4 regions of the Nocardiopsis lambiniae genome follow, and region 1 is predicted to be linked to each of the others. Evidence: riboswitches for the same ligand, from Rfam matches in the RefSeq annotation. Region 1 holds a riboswitch; each other region holds the start of a gene.
The links. Region 1 has a riboswitch for cobalamin ahead of RM479_RS01680 (CoA-acylating methylmalonate-semialdehyde dehydrogenase). Riboswitches for the same ligand answer to the same signal wherever they lie in the genome.

Region 1 (3,786 bases):
AGGGCGGCGACCATCACCCCGCCCGCCGCCATGCCCAGGGCGCTGACACCCCAGCTCACCGTGCGCATGGCGGCGTTGACCCTCCCGAGAAGCCGGTCGGGGGTGATCCGCTGGCGGATGGAGACCATCGCCACCGCGTAGCCGAGGATGAGCCCGCTGGTCACGAGGTAGCCGACGGCGACCACCGGGGTCAGGGGAAGCGCCGCGACCACGCAGTAGACCAGGCTCGTCGCGGTCAGACAGACCACCGGCAGGGTGCCGGGCGGAAGCACCGACCGCAGGAAGGACACCGACTGCCCGCCGATGACCCCGCCGGCCGCGGCGAACGCCATGAGCAGGCCGAACCCGGCCGGCCCCAGACCGAGCACGTCCCGAACGAACAGCACCTGTGTGGACAGGGCGGTGGCGTAGCACCCGTTGACGAACAGGGCGATGCCCGCGACCAGTCGCAGCAGCGGCTGCTCCAGGATGGCCCCTACCCCTTCGGTGAGGTCGGTGCCGACGCCTCGCAACCCTCGTCGTTCGCGGGCCGGGGTCTCCCCGTTCGGGTCCGCCACGCGTACCCGGGCCAGGGCCAGGACCGATATGAGCAGCGCGGCGACGTTGAGCACGAACGGCGCGAACAGGCCGATGGAGATGAGCAGGCCGCCCACGGGCCGACCGCCGAACTCCTGGACGACGAGGGCCCCGGTGCGCAGATGGCCGTTGGCGCGCTCCAGCCGCTCCCGGGGGACCAACGACGCGACGACCGTCTCCGAGGCGGTGTCGTAGCAGACCTCCAGGACGCCGAAGCAGAAAGCGAACAGCGTCAGCAGCGGTACCGACGCCCAGCCGGAGAACACCACGGCGGCCAGGGCCGCCCACAGCGCCAGACGGACGGTACCGGCGCCGACCATCACCGGGATCCGGGGTAGCCGGTCGATGAGGACTCCGACGGGCAGGGCCAGCAGCAGCCACGGCAACCGACCGGCGGTGGCCACCGCGGCGACGAGCACGGGGTCGGGGGTCAGTGAGGACGCCAGCCACGGCATCGCGATCATGGCGACGCCGTCGCTCAGGTTGGCGGCCAGCGCGGCCGACCAGAACGCCCAGAAGCGTCCTCCGAGCGCGCGGTCGGCGCGTGCGGGTCGGGGGGTGGAGGGCACGGGCCGGATCACCGGACCTTTCCGGCGCCGGCGCGGAGGGCGTCTCCTGGGGGTGGACACCGGGCCTCGCGGACACCCTAAGTCCTCGAACACCCCGTGACCGGTGCCGTCCCGGTTCGACGACCTTCCGGACCGCTCCCGGGGGGACGCCCTGCGCCCGCGCCGCGGGGCTCGGAAATTCCGACGGCACGACCCTGGATTTACTTGGACGTCCAACTATATGGTGGGGGCGCAAGGCCGCGGTGTCAGGGAAGCCGGTGAGAATCCGGCACGGTCCCGCCACTGTGACCGGGGAGCGATCCCTCACGACGCCACTGGTGCGAACCGGGAAGGCGGGGGAGGCGCGCAGAACCGGGAGTCAGGATACCGGCCGCGGTTTTCGAGTACGTGCGGTCCACGAGGATGGAGCGAACACGCATGACGACGCACCGCGCCCGGACGACCCGCCCATGGCGGGCGACGCGACGGCATCACTGAACCCACCACCCCACCACCTTCGGGGTGGCGGTCGGCCGTACCACCGCACACGGCCCCCGTTCCGCATGCCTCCTCCCATGCCTCGCCTCCATGACCTCCACAAGAGAGCCGGTGTCCCATGGTCCGTGTCCTGACGCACTTCGTTCACGGGGAACGTTCCCCCGGTCGTTCGACGACCTTCGGGGACGTCTTCGACCCCAACACCGGGAAGGTCCAGGCCCGGGTCCCCCTGGCAGACCGGGCCGAGACGGAGTCGGTCATCGCCGACGCGGTCGCCGCCCAGGTCGAGTGGGGTTCCTGGAACCCGCAGCGCCGCGCCCGGGTCCTCCTCCGGTTCCTCCAACTGGTCGAGTCCGAGCGGGACGGGCTCGCCCGCCTGCTGTCGGCCGAACACGGCAAGACCGTCCCCGACGCCCACGGTGACCTCCAGCGCGGTCTGGAGGTGGTCGAGTTCGCGGCGGGCATCCCGCACCTGATCAAGGGCGAGTTCAGCGATGACGCCGGAACCGGCATCGACGTCCACTCGCTCCGGCAGCCGTTGGGCGTCGTCGCGGGCATCACCCCCTTCAACTTTCCGGCGATGATCCCGCTCTGGCAGGCGGCCCCCTCGCTGGCCTGCGGTAACGCCTTCATCCTCAAGCCCTCCGAACGCGACCCGTCCGTACCGCTGCGCCTGGCCGAGCTGTTCGCCGAGGCGGGGCTGCCGCCGGGCGTCCTCAACGTCGTCAACGGCGGCAAGGAGACGGTGGACACCCTGCTCACCGACCCGCGCGTGGCCGCGGTCGGATTCGTGGGCTCCACCCCGATCGCCGAGTACGTGTACTCCACCGCCACCGCGCACGGCAAGCGCGCCCAGTGCTTCGGCGGCGCCAAGAACCACATGGTCGTCATGCCCGACGCCGACCTCGACCAGGCGGTGGACGCCCTGATCGGCGCCGGGTACGGTTCGGCCGGCGAACGCTGCATGGCGGTATCGGTGGCGGTCCCCGTCGGCGAGGAGACCGCCGACGCCCTGGTCTCCCGGCTCAAGGAGCGCATCGCCGACCTCCGGGTGGGCCCCTCGCACGACCCGCGGGCCGACTTCGGCCCCCTGGTGAGCGCGGACGCCCGCGACCGGGTCATCGGCTACGTCGACCTCGGTGTCGAGGAGGGCGCCGAGCTGGTCGTGGACGGTCGCGGTCACACCGTTCCCGGGTTCGAGGACGGCTACTTCGTCGGGGCCACCCTGTTCGACCGGGTCACCCCGGACATGCGGATCCACCGTGAGGAGATCTTCGGTCCGGTGCTGTCGGTGGTGCGCGCCGCCGACTACGAGGAGGCGCTGGCACTGGTCAACGGTCATGAGTACGGCAACGGCGTCGCGATCTTCACCCGCGACGGCGACACCGCCCGCGACTTCTCGCACCGAGTGGACACCGGCATGGTCGGCGTCAACGTGCCCATCCCGGTACCGGTCGCCTACCACACCTTCGGCGGCTGGAAGCGGTCCGCGTTCGGCGACCTCAACCAGCACGGACCCGACTCCATCCGGTTCCACACCCGCACGAAGACCGTCACCTCGCGCTGGCCCTCGGGGATCCGCGAAGGCGCGTCCTTCACCATCCCCGTGATGCGGTGACGGCCGTGACGACGCTCACCGAGGACCAGACGGCCCTGGCGGAGGCGGCCCGCGACTTCGCCCGCGAGCACCTGGCCCCGTACGCCGTCGAGTGGGACCAGGCCAAGCACTTCCCCGTGGACGTGCTGCGCAAGGCCGCCGACATGGGCATGGGCGGGGTCTACGTCCGCGAGGACGCGGGCGGGTCGGGCCTGAGCAGGCTCGACGGCGTCCTCGTCTTCGAGGCGCTGGCCACCGGCTGCCCGTCCGTGGCCGCCTACCTGTCCATTCACAACATGGTCGCCTGGATGATCGACCGCTACGGCGACGCCGCCCAGCGCGCACGCCTGCTGCCGGGCCTGTGCTCCATGGACGTGCTGGGCAGCTACTGCCTGACCGAACCGGGCGCGGGCTCCGACGCGGCAGCCCTGAGCACCCGGGCGGTACCCGACGGCGGGGGCCACGTGCTCACCGGCACCAAGCAGTTCATCTCCGGCGCCGGGGTGTCCGGCCTCTACATCGTCATGGCCCGTACCGGGGGTCCCGGCCCCTCGGGGGTGTCGGCGT
Region 2 (3,786 bases), 250 kb from region 1:
CCTCCACCGACGGCACCCGCGGGGAGTGGATGTCGTAGACGCCCGGGCCGATGCCCCGCTTGAAGCCGCGCCGCCCCAGGTCCTCGACCAGTTCCATGCGCGAACGGGCCGCCTCGACACTGGTGACATCGGCGTCCAGCGCCTCGATGCCGCCGACGATGAGACCGAACTCCGAGTAGCACATGTGGGTGTGGACGGTCGTCGACGGCGAGACGCCCGAGGTGGCCAGCCGGAACGAGCCGACGGCCCAGTCCAGGTACTCCCGCCGCCGTTCCTCGCGCAGGGGCAGCGACTCGCGCAGCGCCGCCTCGTCGACCTGGATGTGGCGGATGCCCGCACGCTCCAGGTCGGCGACCTCGTCGCGCAGGGCCAGCGCCACCTGGCGGGCGGTCTCCCCCAGCGGCTGGTCGGTGCGCACGAACGACCAGGCGAGCATGGTGACCGGACCGGTCAGCATGCCCTTGACCGGCTTGGCGGTGCGCGACTGGGCGTAGGTGATCCACTCGACCGTCATCGGCGCGGGACGCGAGACGTCACCGAACAGGATCGGCGGTCGCACGCAGCGGGAACCGTAGGACTGGACCCACCCGTGGTCGGTGGTGGCGTACCCTTCGAGCCGCTCGGCGAAGTACTGGACCATATCGTTGCGCTCGGGCTCGCCGTGGACCAGCACGTCCAGGCCGATGTCCTCCTGGAGCGCGATGACCCGGTCGATCTCCGAACGCAGGATCGCCTTGTACTCCTCCTCCGCCAGCTCGCCCCGACGGTGCGCGGCACGGGCCCGGCGCAGCTCGCCGGTCTGCGGGAACGAGCCGATGGTGGTCGTGGTCAGGGGCAGGTCGGTGGGGGCGCCGCGGTCCTCCGGACGCTCGTAGGCGTCCGGGCCCAGGGCCTCCAGACGGGCGCGCACCCGCGCGTCCACGAAGGCCGCGCCGGGGGCGGTGGCGTCGATGTCGTACTCGCCCTCACCGCCCTCCGACAGCACCCGGCCCAGCAGGGCGACCTCACGGGTCTTCTGCTCGGCGAAGGCCAGCGCCGCGCGCAGCTCGGGGGCCTGGGAGGTCTCGGCCTCCAGGTCGATGGGCACGTGCAGCAGCGAGCAGGAGGTGCTCACGGTGAGCTCGTCGGTGAGGGCGAGCAGGGTGCCCAGGGTGGCGACGGCGGACGGGATGTCGGCGCGCCACACGTTGCGGCCCTCGATCACCCCGGCGACCAGACGGGTGGAGCCCAGCCCGGAGACGGCGGTCAGATCGGCGATGCCCTCGTCGTCGGTGACGAAGTCCAGGCCGACGGCCTCCACCGGGGACTCCTTCAGGACGCGCAGGGCGTCGGCGCCGATGGAACCGAAGTAGGTGGAGACCAGGATCCGCGGACGGTCGTCCAGCCCGCCCAGACGCGTGTAGGCGCGCTCCAGTTCGCCCAGCGCCGCGCGGCCCTCGTCGGTGGCCAGGATCGGCTCGTCGAGCTGTACCTCCTCGGCGCCGGCGGCCCGCAGGTCGGCCAGCACGGAGGCGTAGGCGTCCACGAGGTCGTCGAGCAGCGCGATGGGCGACCAGCCCTCCGGCGCGTCGTCGGCGGCCTTGGACAGCAGCAGGAAGGTGAGCGGGCCGACCAGCACCGGGCGGGTGCGGTGACCGGCGTCGAGCGCCTCGCGGAACTCGACGACGGGCTTGTCACCGACCGGACGGGGCCGGACGTCGGGGGACAGCTCGGGCACCAGGTAGTGGTAGTTGGTGTCGAACCACTTGGTCATCTCCAGGGGCGGGGCGCCCTGGACGCCGCGGGCCGCCGCGAAGTAGCGGCGGAGCCGCCCGTCCGCGTCCCCGGCCTCGGTGGGGTCCTCGAACCGGGCGGGGAGGAGACCGAAGAGGACGGCGGTGTCCAGCACCTGGTCGTAGTAGGAGAACGTGTTGGAGGGGATGTCGTCGATCCCGGCGGCACGCAGCCGGGCGTAGACGTCGAGGCGCAGGTCGGAGGCGACCTTCTCCAGCTCGGCCGCGGTGGTGGCGCCCTTCCAGTAGGACTCCTCGGCGCGCTTGAGCTCGCGGTCGGGTCCGATGCGCGGGTAGCCGTGCACCGTGGATCGCACGGCGGGCCCGGGGTTGGTGGTCATGAAGCTTCTCTCCCTCGTCGAAAGCCGGGTACCGGCCGCGAGGGTCGACGAGGAGGCACCCCGGTCGGGGGCGTACGACGGACGCCCCCGGGTGCCGCCCTCGGCCCTCCCTCGGGGCGCGGGACCACCGACGGCGCGATGCGCCGTCGGGCGGAGGCAGGTCTTCGGACTCACGGGCGCGACCGGTGGTGACACCGATCTCCTAATGTCCGCCGCTTCCCGGTCTCCGACTCCTCCGGTCGGATCACCAGTGCTTCATGGCGGGGGTCGTTCCCGTACACCGCTGCGGGGCAGTCCCGGATTCGCACCGGGTTCCCTCTTTCGACGCGCGCCGCCCGCCCCGGATCGCCCCGGACGCGGAGATGACGCGCGTACCTTCCACGCCTGCAAGTATAGGGAGACCCCCTCGCCCCTGACCCCCGGCGTGCCCCCTTGTGCCCCCGCCGCCCCCGGAGAGCGAACCCCCCGCCCGTGGCCGGCGTCACACCCGATGAAGACGTCGCGTGAGGGTGCCCCGCCCACCCCGCGCACGTTCGTCTGCGAGATGAACGCGGAGAACCCCTGGTGAACGAGTTGTCCCGACCCACCATGACCCCCGATCACCCCTTGATCACCGTGGTCGTCGCCCTGGTGGTGCTGGCGGGCATGGTGTTGTTGTCGGTGCGACCACCGGGAGCCCTGGGGGCGGGACCGGCGGGCGGCGTCGCGCACGGCATCGCCGATGCCGTGGAACAGCGGATCCCGGCCGCCGGCGAGCCCGACGGACTGACCGTGGTGGACGCCGCCGAACTGAAGGGCCTCGACGAGGCGGAGTTGGAGTACGAGGGGGTGAGCGCCTCGGTGACCTACCCGGTCCTGCCCAACGCCGAGCCGCTCTCCGACTTCCTGCGGGAACGGCTGGGCGCCGAGGTGGCGGCCTTCGACGCGGCCAACCCCGGGGCGGAGTCGTACGAGGCGGAGTGGAACGTCACGGCGGCGGCCGACGGACTGGTCGGTGTGCGCATGACGAGTGTGGAGACCGACTCCGAGGGCGCCAAGGAGTGCCACGCCACCTACTGGTACGACATCGTCGGCGGCCGGACCCGGGGATCGCAGTCGCTGCTGGCCGGCCAGAAGGAACTGGCCGCCCTCAACACCCTGGTCCGCGACCGGGTGGGCGACGCCGCGGAGACGGGTGCCGTCCTGCCGGTGGCCTCCCTGTACGACTCCGTGGGGTTCAACCCCGACGGTGACCTCGTCGTGGAGTTCGACGCCGGTCAGGTCGCGGCCGTCGACGCCGGGCCCGTGACCGCCGTGGTGGAGCGCGCGGACGCCGAGCCGCTGCTGTCGGAGTTCGGGCTGCGGGCCCTGCGCGCGGCCACCACCGGTGTCGAGGGGTTCGCCATCACCGCCGCCCCGGAGGAGATCCCCGAGGCCGGCGAGGAGGTGGTCCCCGGGATCATCTCCCCCGTGGACGCCTCCGTGGACTGCGCTTCCACCGAGGTGAAGTGCGTCGCCCTGACCTACGACGACGGCCCCGGCGGGCGCACTCCCGAATTGTTGGACATGCTCGCCGAGCACGACGCCAAGGCGACCTTCTTCGTCACCGGCCTCCCGGTGATGGAGAACCCGCGCACGGTGCGGCGCGCCTACGCCGAGGGGCACGAGATCGCCAACCACACCCTCAGCCACCC
Region 3 (3,786 bases), on a different contig from region 1:
GTCGCCCTCGCCGACCTTGCCGCCGTCCGCGTCGAGGGCGACCTGCCCGGCGACGAAGACGAGCCTCGATCCTTCGGCGACCGACACCTGTCGGTAGAGGTCGACCTTCGGCAGACCTTCCGGGTTCACCAGGGTGATGGGCATGTCCACTCCTCTTCTCGGGATCTCACGGATCCGAAAACATAACATTGCTATGCAATGTATCGTAGCGGCATGGCGAGGACGAAGGATCCGGCGATCCGCACACTGCTCATCGAACGGGCCGCGCACATGCTCCGCACGCGCGAGCCGATCACCCTGCGCTCGCTGGTGGCCGGCACCGGCATGTCGACGATGGCCGTCTACACCCACTTCGGCGGCATGGACGGCCTCTGGAAGGCCCTGCGCCAGGAGGGCTTCACCCGCCTGGCCGCCCGGTACGACTCCATGGCCGGGTCCGAGGACCCGGTCAGGGACCTGACCGCCCTCGTCGCCGCCTACCTCGACAACGCCTTGGACCACCCCGACCTGTACCAGGTCATGTTCGACGCGAGCGTCGACCTCGAAGACCTCGAAGCCGCCGACTCCACCCTGGACCGTCTGGTCGACACGGCCCGACGGGCAGGAGAGGCCGGCCGCTTCCATCGCGACACCCGACCGCGCCGACTGGCCGTGCAGAGCTGGATCATCGCCCACGGCCTGGTCTCCCTGGTCACCGGCGGCCCGTTGTCGATCCGCACGCTCGACAACGGTCCCCCCATGCTGACCGCGCTCTACATCGGCGCGGGCGACGACCCGGACCGGTGCCGCGCCTCGGTCGAGGCCGGCTGGCGGGTATCGGACAGGGTCGGGGTGTGACCCCCGCCGCCGGGGAGGCGTGCGGCCCGGCCCGGCGCAGGGACCGCGGTGATCAGGGGCGGCGTGAGGCGGTGGACCACCCCCTCCGGAGCCGTCGTTTACCCCTCGCGACCGCGGGTAGTCGTGGCTCTCGACCGATGAACGGGAACCGATACGGGGAGAAAAAGAACATGACGAGCCGCGAGCGACTGATCGACTGGCTCAACGACGCGTACGCCATGGAGCGGTCGCTGGAGAAGACCCTCGAACGGCACCTCAAGGACGCCGAGGGGGAGCCCGACGTGCACGCGCGGATCCGGCTCCACATCGAGGAGACGCGCCGTCAGGCCGAAACGGTCGAGTCCTGTGTGGAGTCCCTCGGCGGCAAGGTCTCCTCCACGAAGACCGTGTTTGCGGAGATGATGGGGGCCGTGCAGGGCATGGTCAACAAGCCCGCCAAGGACACCCTGGTCAAGAACGCCCTGGCCGACTACGCGGCCGAGCACTTCGAGATCGCGTGCTACAAGGCGCTCATCGCCGCCGCCCGACAGCTCGGCGAGGAGGGGATCGCGACCAGGCTGTCCGTCATCCTCCAGGAGGAGGAGGACATGGCGCGCTTCCTGGAGGAGAAGCTCCCCCACGCCGTCCGTGAGGCCCTCGTGGACGCCGACACGTAGGACCGGCGCACGGGGTCGTGCGTGCGGCGCCCGGGGGCGTGCCGACGACCCACCCCGTGACCGTGACCGTGACCGCGCGGCGTGCGCGGCCCGGCCTCCTCCGCGGCGCCCCGAGCGCCGGCTCCCCGCTTCCGGTCCCCACCACCGGATCCCGCCGGGATCGGAGGACGCCGGGGTCGATACAGGAGTTCCGACCCACCACCTCGGTGACACCGAGGCGGTGGGTCGCCGCACGGGCCGCACGGGCCCTCGCCTCGGTGCCTGCCCTCTACCGGTTCACGCGGGCCTGGTGGACGTCGGAGCCACCGAGGACGGGCCGGGCGACCGTACGTCCGCTCTCCACCCTCCCGCCCCGCCGGGGACGCGTGCCGGTGGCGCGCGCCCCCGGCGATGGCCGGGCCGCCCCCGACCACCCCCGGAGGACCTTGCTATTCTTCCCGGGCCAGTCGTAACCACCCAGGTGGTCAGGGAATCCGGTGCGAATCCGGAGCTGACGCGCAGCGGTGAGGGGGACGGGCGGGGCATCACGCCACTGGGGCGGGACCGTGTCGGCCGGGAACGGCGGCGCGCACCGGCCCGGGAAGGCGTCCCGTCCGGATGAACCCGAGTCCGAAGACCTGCTGGCCCCGTGCGCCGACCCCGCACGGGTGACCCATGCCAGGCTCCGCGTTCGAGCCCCGACATGCAAGGCGCCCCCATGTACCGCCCCATGCCCCTCGCGGGCCCCCTCCTGCTCGCCCCCGCCCTGGTGCTCACCGCCTGCTCGCCGACCGCGGACGACGGCGACACCGACGGATCCGGCTCCGCCTCGATCATCGACAACTGCGGATACGAGGTCGTCGTCGGCGAACCCCCGCAGAGGGTCGTCTCCCTCAACCAGGGCACCACCGAGATCCTGCTCTCCCTGGGCCTGGAGGACCGGATCGTCGGCACCGCCACGTGGACCGACCCGATCATGGAGGGTCTGGAGGAGGCCAACGAGGGCATCCCGCGCCTGGCGGAGAACAACCCGTCCTTCGAGCGGGTCCTGGAGGCCGAGCCCGACTTCGTCACCGCCTCCTTCGTGTCCACCCTCGGCACCGGCGGCGTCGCCACCCGGGAGCAGTTCGGGGAACTCGGCGTGGGCACGTACGTGTCGCCGTCCGACTGCTCCGCGGGCAAGGACAACGACAGCGGCGGCGACGGTTCGCGCAGCGAACCGCTGACCCTGGACGTCGTCTACGGGGAGATCAGGGATCTGGCGCTGGTCTTCGGTGTGGAGGAACGCGGTGAGGAGCTCGTCGCCGAACTCCGGGGCCGGGTGGAGGCCGCCACCGAGGACCTGGACGCCTCCGAGGTCTCCCTCATGTACTGGTTCGCCAACTCCGAGGCCCCCTACCTGGCCGGGTGCTGCGGGGCCCCCGGCGCCATCACCCGCGAGGTCGGGGCGCGGAACGCCTTCGACGACACCCACGACGAGTGGCCGCAGATCAACTGGGAGACCGTCGCCGACCGCGACCCGGACGTCATCGTGCTGGGCGACCTGACCCGGGAGTCGCAGACCGCCGAGACCGCCGCCGCCAAGATCGGTTTCCTGGAGGACGGGGCCGCCACCCGCGACCTCACCGCGGTGCGCGAGGAACGCTACATCCTGCTGAGCGGCCAGGCCATGAACCCGTCGATCCGCACGGTCGAGGGTGTGGAGAAGGTCGCCGCCGGACTTCGGGAACTCGGGTTCGCGCGGTGAGGGGCGCGCGCCTCGCGCTGCTCACCTGCGGAGGCCTGGCCGCCCTGCTCGCATCGATCGCGGTCGCGGTGACCATCGGCCCCGCCGACATCACCACGTCCGAGGTCCGGCTCTCGGTGCTCGCCCGGCTCGGGTACGGCGAGAGCCCCCTGTCGACGCTGCGCGAGGGCATCGTGTGGAACCTCCGCATGCCCCGGGCCCTGCTGGCGGCGGTGTGCGGGGCCGGGCTGGCCCTGTGCGGCGCGGTCATGCAGTCACTGCTGCGCAACCCCCTGGCGGACCCCTTCGTGCTGGGTGTGTCCTCGGGCGCCTCCACCGGGGCGGTCGTCGTGATCGTCCTGGGCTGGGGCGCCGGGGTGGTGTCTCTGTCGGCGGGGGCCTTCGTCGGCGCGCTGCTGTCCTTCGGGATGGTGGTGCTGCTGTCCCACACCCTGGGCGCGACCATGGACCGGGTGGTCCTGTCCGGCGTCGCGGCCATGCAGCTCTTCTCCGCCCTGACCTCGTTCGTCGTGCTGACCTCGGCGGACGCCGAGACCACGCGCGGTGTGCTGTTCTGGCTGCTGGGCT
Region 4 (3,786 bases), on a different contig from region 1:
CCCGCCGCCGTCGACATGCGCTGCCTGCTCATCGTCGGCGCCTCCGGTACCCGGGTCTCACCCTCGGGCCGTGTCTGGACCCCCCGGTGGGTGAAGCCGTGACCGTCCACTTCGTGGGGGCCGGCCCCGGCGCCGCGGACCTGCTGACCGTGCGCGCCACCCGGATGCTCGGCGCGGCCGACGTGGTGCTCTACCCCGGGACGTACCTGGACCCGGACGTCCTGTCCCACTGCGCGCCCGGGGCCGACCTGGTGGACACCCAGGGCCTGGACCTGGACGGCATCACCGACCGGCTGGTCCTCGCGCACCGGGCCGGGCACGACGTCGTCCGGCTGACCTCCGGCGACCCGTCGCTGTACTCCGCCCTCGCCGAGCAGACCCGTAGGCTCGACGCCCACGGGGTCCCCTGGGACGTCACCCCCGGCGTGCCGGCCTACGCCGCGGCCTCGGCCCTGGTGGGCCGGGAGCTGACCGTGCCGCTGGTCGCGCAGTCGGTGGTGCTCACCCGGACCCGGGCGCGCTCGACCGCGATGCCCTCGACGGAGTCCCTGGCGGCGTTCGCCGCGACCCGGGCCACCCTGGTGCTGCACCTGGCGATCATCCGGGTCCGGGCGCTCATGGAGGAGATCGCGCCCGAGTACGGCGGGGACTGCCCCGTCGTCGTGGTCCACCGGGCCAGCCAGCCGGGTGAGGTGGTCCTGCGCGGGACGGTGGCCGACATCGCCGACCGGGTGGAGGAGGCCGGGTTCCGGCAGGCCGCGGTCATCCTGGTGGGGCGGGCCCTGGACCCGCGGGGCGGCGGTGACTCCTACCTCTACGACCCGGCCCGCCCCCGGCCCGGCGGTTAGCCGCCCGGGGATCGGGGCCGGGCACCGCACGGCGTCGGGTCACGGGCCCCAGGCCCACTGGGTGACCGTGCGCGCGGGCGTCCACCCGGTGAACCCGCCGATCGGCGCGGCCGTCTCGACGGAGATCCGGGTCAACTCCCCGCCGTGGTCCCGGTGCGCCTCGGCCAACAGCCGCTCGGTCTCCAGGGTCACCCCGTGCACCACCAGGCGGCCCCCCGGGCGCAGCGCCCCCAGACAGGCCTCCAGTACCCCGGGTCGCGTGGCGCCGCCGCCGACGAACACCGCGTCGGGTCCGGGCAGCCCCGACAGCGCCTCCGGGGCACGCCCGGTGACCACGCGCAGCCCCGGCACCCCGAGCCCGCCCGCGTTGCGTCCGATCCGCGCGGCCCGCTCGGGGTCGGCCTCCACCGCCGTCGCCGTGCACGTGGGGTGCGCCCGCATCCACTCGATCCCCACCGACCCCGCACCGGCGCCCACGTCCCACAGGTGCAGACCCGGGGCGGGCGCCAGCCGGGCCAGCGCGGAGGCGCGCAGGTCCCGCTTGGTGAGCTGTCCGTCGTGTTCGTACGCGTCGTCGGGCAGCCCGGCCGTCAGGCCGTGGCCGGGCGGGCCGACGAACTCCAGGGCGAGGACGTGCAGCGCGGGCACGGACCCGGGATCCACCCGGGACCATCCGTCGGCCGTGCCCTCCAGGCGCGACTCGGCGTCCGAGCCCAGGTCCCCGAGCACGGTCATGCGGCTGCCCCCGTACCCGGCGCCGCTCAGCAGGGCGGCCGTGAGCGCGGGGGTGCCCGCGTCGGAGGAGAGCACCAGCAGGCGCCGGCCGGGGGACGGCCACCGCAGCAGCAGGCGGGGGTCGCGTCCGACGAGGGTCACCACCGCGCACCGTTCCGCGGGCCAGCCCATCCGTGCCCGGGCCAGCGCCACCGAGGAGAGGGCGGGTTCCACCCGCACCGCGTCCGCGCCCAGCAGGTCGATGAGCGTGGTGGCCACACCCGACACCAGCGGGTCGCCCGAGGCCAGGGCCACCACGGACCCGCCGTCGCAGGAGGCGAGCAGCGGCGGCAGCCCCTCCCGCAGGGGTGAGGGCCAGACCTCGCGGCGCTGCCCCGCCCGCTCCGGAAGCATCGCCAGGTGCCTGCGCCCGCCCAGCACCACACCCGCGTCCAGCACCGTCCGGCGCAGGCGCTCGGGGAGTCCCGGCCAGCCGTCGGCGCCGACGCCGACGACCGTGACTCGGGGTTCGGGGACGGGGCGGGTGTCGATGCTCATGGGGTGGACGCTATCGTCGAACTCTGGTGCGAGGTGCTCCGGCCTCCCCACCATCGGAAACGGTGGGAAGGGCGACCGGGGAGAATCTGGGAAGCCGGTGAGATTCCGGCACAGGCCCGCTGCGGTGAACCGAGCCTCCTTACAGGAGGACCCGGCAAGTCCGAAGACCGGCCCCGCACCCGTCAGACCCATGGCGAAACGAGCGGGAGCCTCACATGCCATTGCGGCCATCGCACTATCCCTTCTCCGCGATCGTCGGCTGCGACACCGAGCCGATGGACGACCTCGGGCTCGCACTGGTCCTGGCCAGTGTCTCCCCGGAGATCGGCGGCGTCCTGGTACGGGGGGAGAAGGGCACCGCCAAGTCCACCGCGGTGCGGGCCCTGGCCTCCCTCCTGCCGCCCGTCGAGGTCCATCGGGGCGACCGCTTCTCCGTCGACCCGGCCGACCCCGCGCAGGAGTCGCCGGACGGCCCCTTCCCGCCCGGCACGGCAGTGGAGAGCCGCCCGGTACGCCTGGTCGAACTCCCCGTGGGCGCCACCGAGGACCGCGTCCTGGGCTCCCTGCACCTGGAGCAGGCGCTCACGCACGGCCAGGTCGCCTACGAACCCGGTCTGCTGGCGCGGAGCCACCGCGGCCTCCTCTACGTGGACGAGGTCAACCTGCTCCACGACCACCTGGTCGACCTCCTCCTCGACGCCGCCGCGACCGGCCGGGTGACCGTGGAACGCGACGGGTTCTCCGTGGAGCACGCCGCGCGGTTCCTGCTCATCGGCACGATGAACCCCGAGGAGGGTGAGTTGCGCCCGCAGCTCCTGGACCGGTTCGGGCTCACCGTCGAGGTCTCCGCGCCCTCCGACCCCGCCGCCCGCGTCGAGGTGGTCCGCAGACGCATGGCCTACGACTCCGACGCGGCGGCCTTCACGCAGCGCTACGGGCCGGCCGAGAAGGCCCTCGCCGAGCGCATCGCGGCGGCCAGGGACACCGTCCGGCGCGTCCGACTGTCCCACGCCGCCCTGCTGAAGATCGCCCAGGTGTGCGCGGCGTTCGAGGTCGACGGCCTGCGCGCCGACATCGTGACCGCCCGCACGGCCCTCGCGCACGCCGCCTGGGAGGGCCGGACCTCGGTCACCCGGGCCGACATCCGCCGCGCGGCCCTGCTGGCGCTGCCGCACCGGCGCCGTCGCAACCCCTTCGACGCGCCGGGCATCGACGAGGAACTCCTCGACCGCGTCCTGGGAGACGAGGAGCCGCCGCCGGACGACCCCGAACCGCCGGGCGGCTCCGACGACCCCGTCGACTCCGGTGACCCCGCCCCCGGTGAGGACGGCGCCCCCGACACCGACGGGCCGGAAGAGGACCCCTCCCAGGCCCCGAACACCGGTCACGACGAACCGGAAACGTCCCCCGCGCCGCCCCGGGGGCCGGAGGACTCCCGGGAACCGGAAGCCGCCCAAGAGCCGGAGGAGTCCCGGGAGGTCGAGGCCGACGGCACGGCGCCCCGGCCCGCGGCGGGCACCACGGTCCGGGCGAGCACCCCCTATCGCCCCCGGGCGTTCACCGTGCGGGGCACCGGGGCCGGCGCCGACGGCCGACGCAGCCGCGCCATCGGCACCCGGGGCCGCAGGATCGGTGCCGAGCCGCCCGGCCGGGGTCCCGGAGGCTC

Region 2: linked by a shared signal. The riboswitch ahead of metE (5-methyltetrahydropteroyltriglutamate--homocysteine S-methyltransferase) and the one ahead of RM479_RS01680 (CoA-acylating methylmalonate-semialdehyde dehydrogenase) in region 1 are both predicted to bind cobalamin.
Region 3: linked by a shared signal. The riboswitch ahead of RM479_RS13465 (ABC transporter substrate-binding protein) and the one ahead of RM479_RS01680 (CoA-acylating methylmalonate-semialdehyde dehydrogenase) in region 1 are both predicted to bind cobalamin.
Region 4: linked by a shared signal. The riboswitch ahead of RM479_RS13420 (VWA domain-containing protein) and the one ahead of RM479_RS01680 (CoA-acylating methylmalonate-semialdehyde dehydrogenase) in region 1 are both predicted to bind cobalamin.

The regions. Positions count from the first base shown of each region.
Region 1 covers NZ_JAVREP010000001.1:372,621-376,406, forward strand. The annotation lists gene RM479_RS01675 (MFS transporter) at 1-1,145, opposite strand, end outside; cobalamin riboswitch at 1,350-1,534, shown strand; gene RM479_RS01680 (CoA-acylating methylmalonate-semialdehyde dehydrogenase) at 1,741-3,240, shown strand; gene RM479_RS01685 (acyl-CoA dehydrogenase family protein) at 3,246-3,786, shown strand, end outside.
Region 2 covers NZ_JAVREP010000001.1:617,769-621,554, forward strand. The annotation lists gene metE (5-methyltetrahydropteroyltriglutamate--homocysteine S-methyltransferase) at 1-2,113, opposite strand, end outside; cobalamin riboswitch at 2,269-2,449, opposite strand; gene RM479_RS02785 (polysaccharide deacetylase family protein) at 2,702-3,786, shown strand, end outside.
Region 3 covers NZ_JAVREP010000007.1:288,807-292,592, reverse strand. The annotation lists gene RM479_RS13480 (RidA family protein) at 1-144, opposite strand, end outside; gene RM479_RS13475 (TetR/AcrR family transcriptional regulator) at 214-837, shown strand; gene RM479_RS13470 (ferritin-like domain-containing protein) at 1,008-1,493, shown strand; cobalamin riboswitch at 1,920-2,132, shown strand; gene RM479_RS13465 (ABC transporter substrate-binding protein) at 2,191-3,219, shown strand; gene RM479_RS13460 (FecCD family ABC transporter permease) at 3,216-3,786, shown strand, end outside.
Region 4 covers NZ_JAVREP010000007.1:272,358-276,143, forward strand. The annotation lists gene RM479_RS13405 (precorrin-2 C(20)-methyltransferase) at 1-102, shown strand, start outside; gene RM479_RS13410 (cobalt-precorrin-4/precorrin-4 C(11)-methyltransferase) at 87-848, shown strand; gene cbiE (precorrin-6y C5,15-methyltransferase (decarboxylating) subunit CbiE) at 888-2,120, opposite strand; cobalamin riboswitch at 2,140-2,310, shown strand; gene RM479_RS13420 (VWA domain-containing protein) at 2,336-3,786, shown strand, end outside.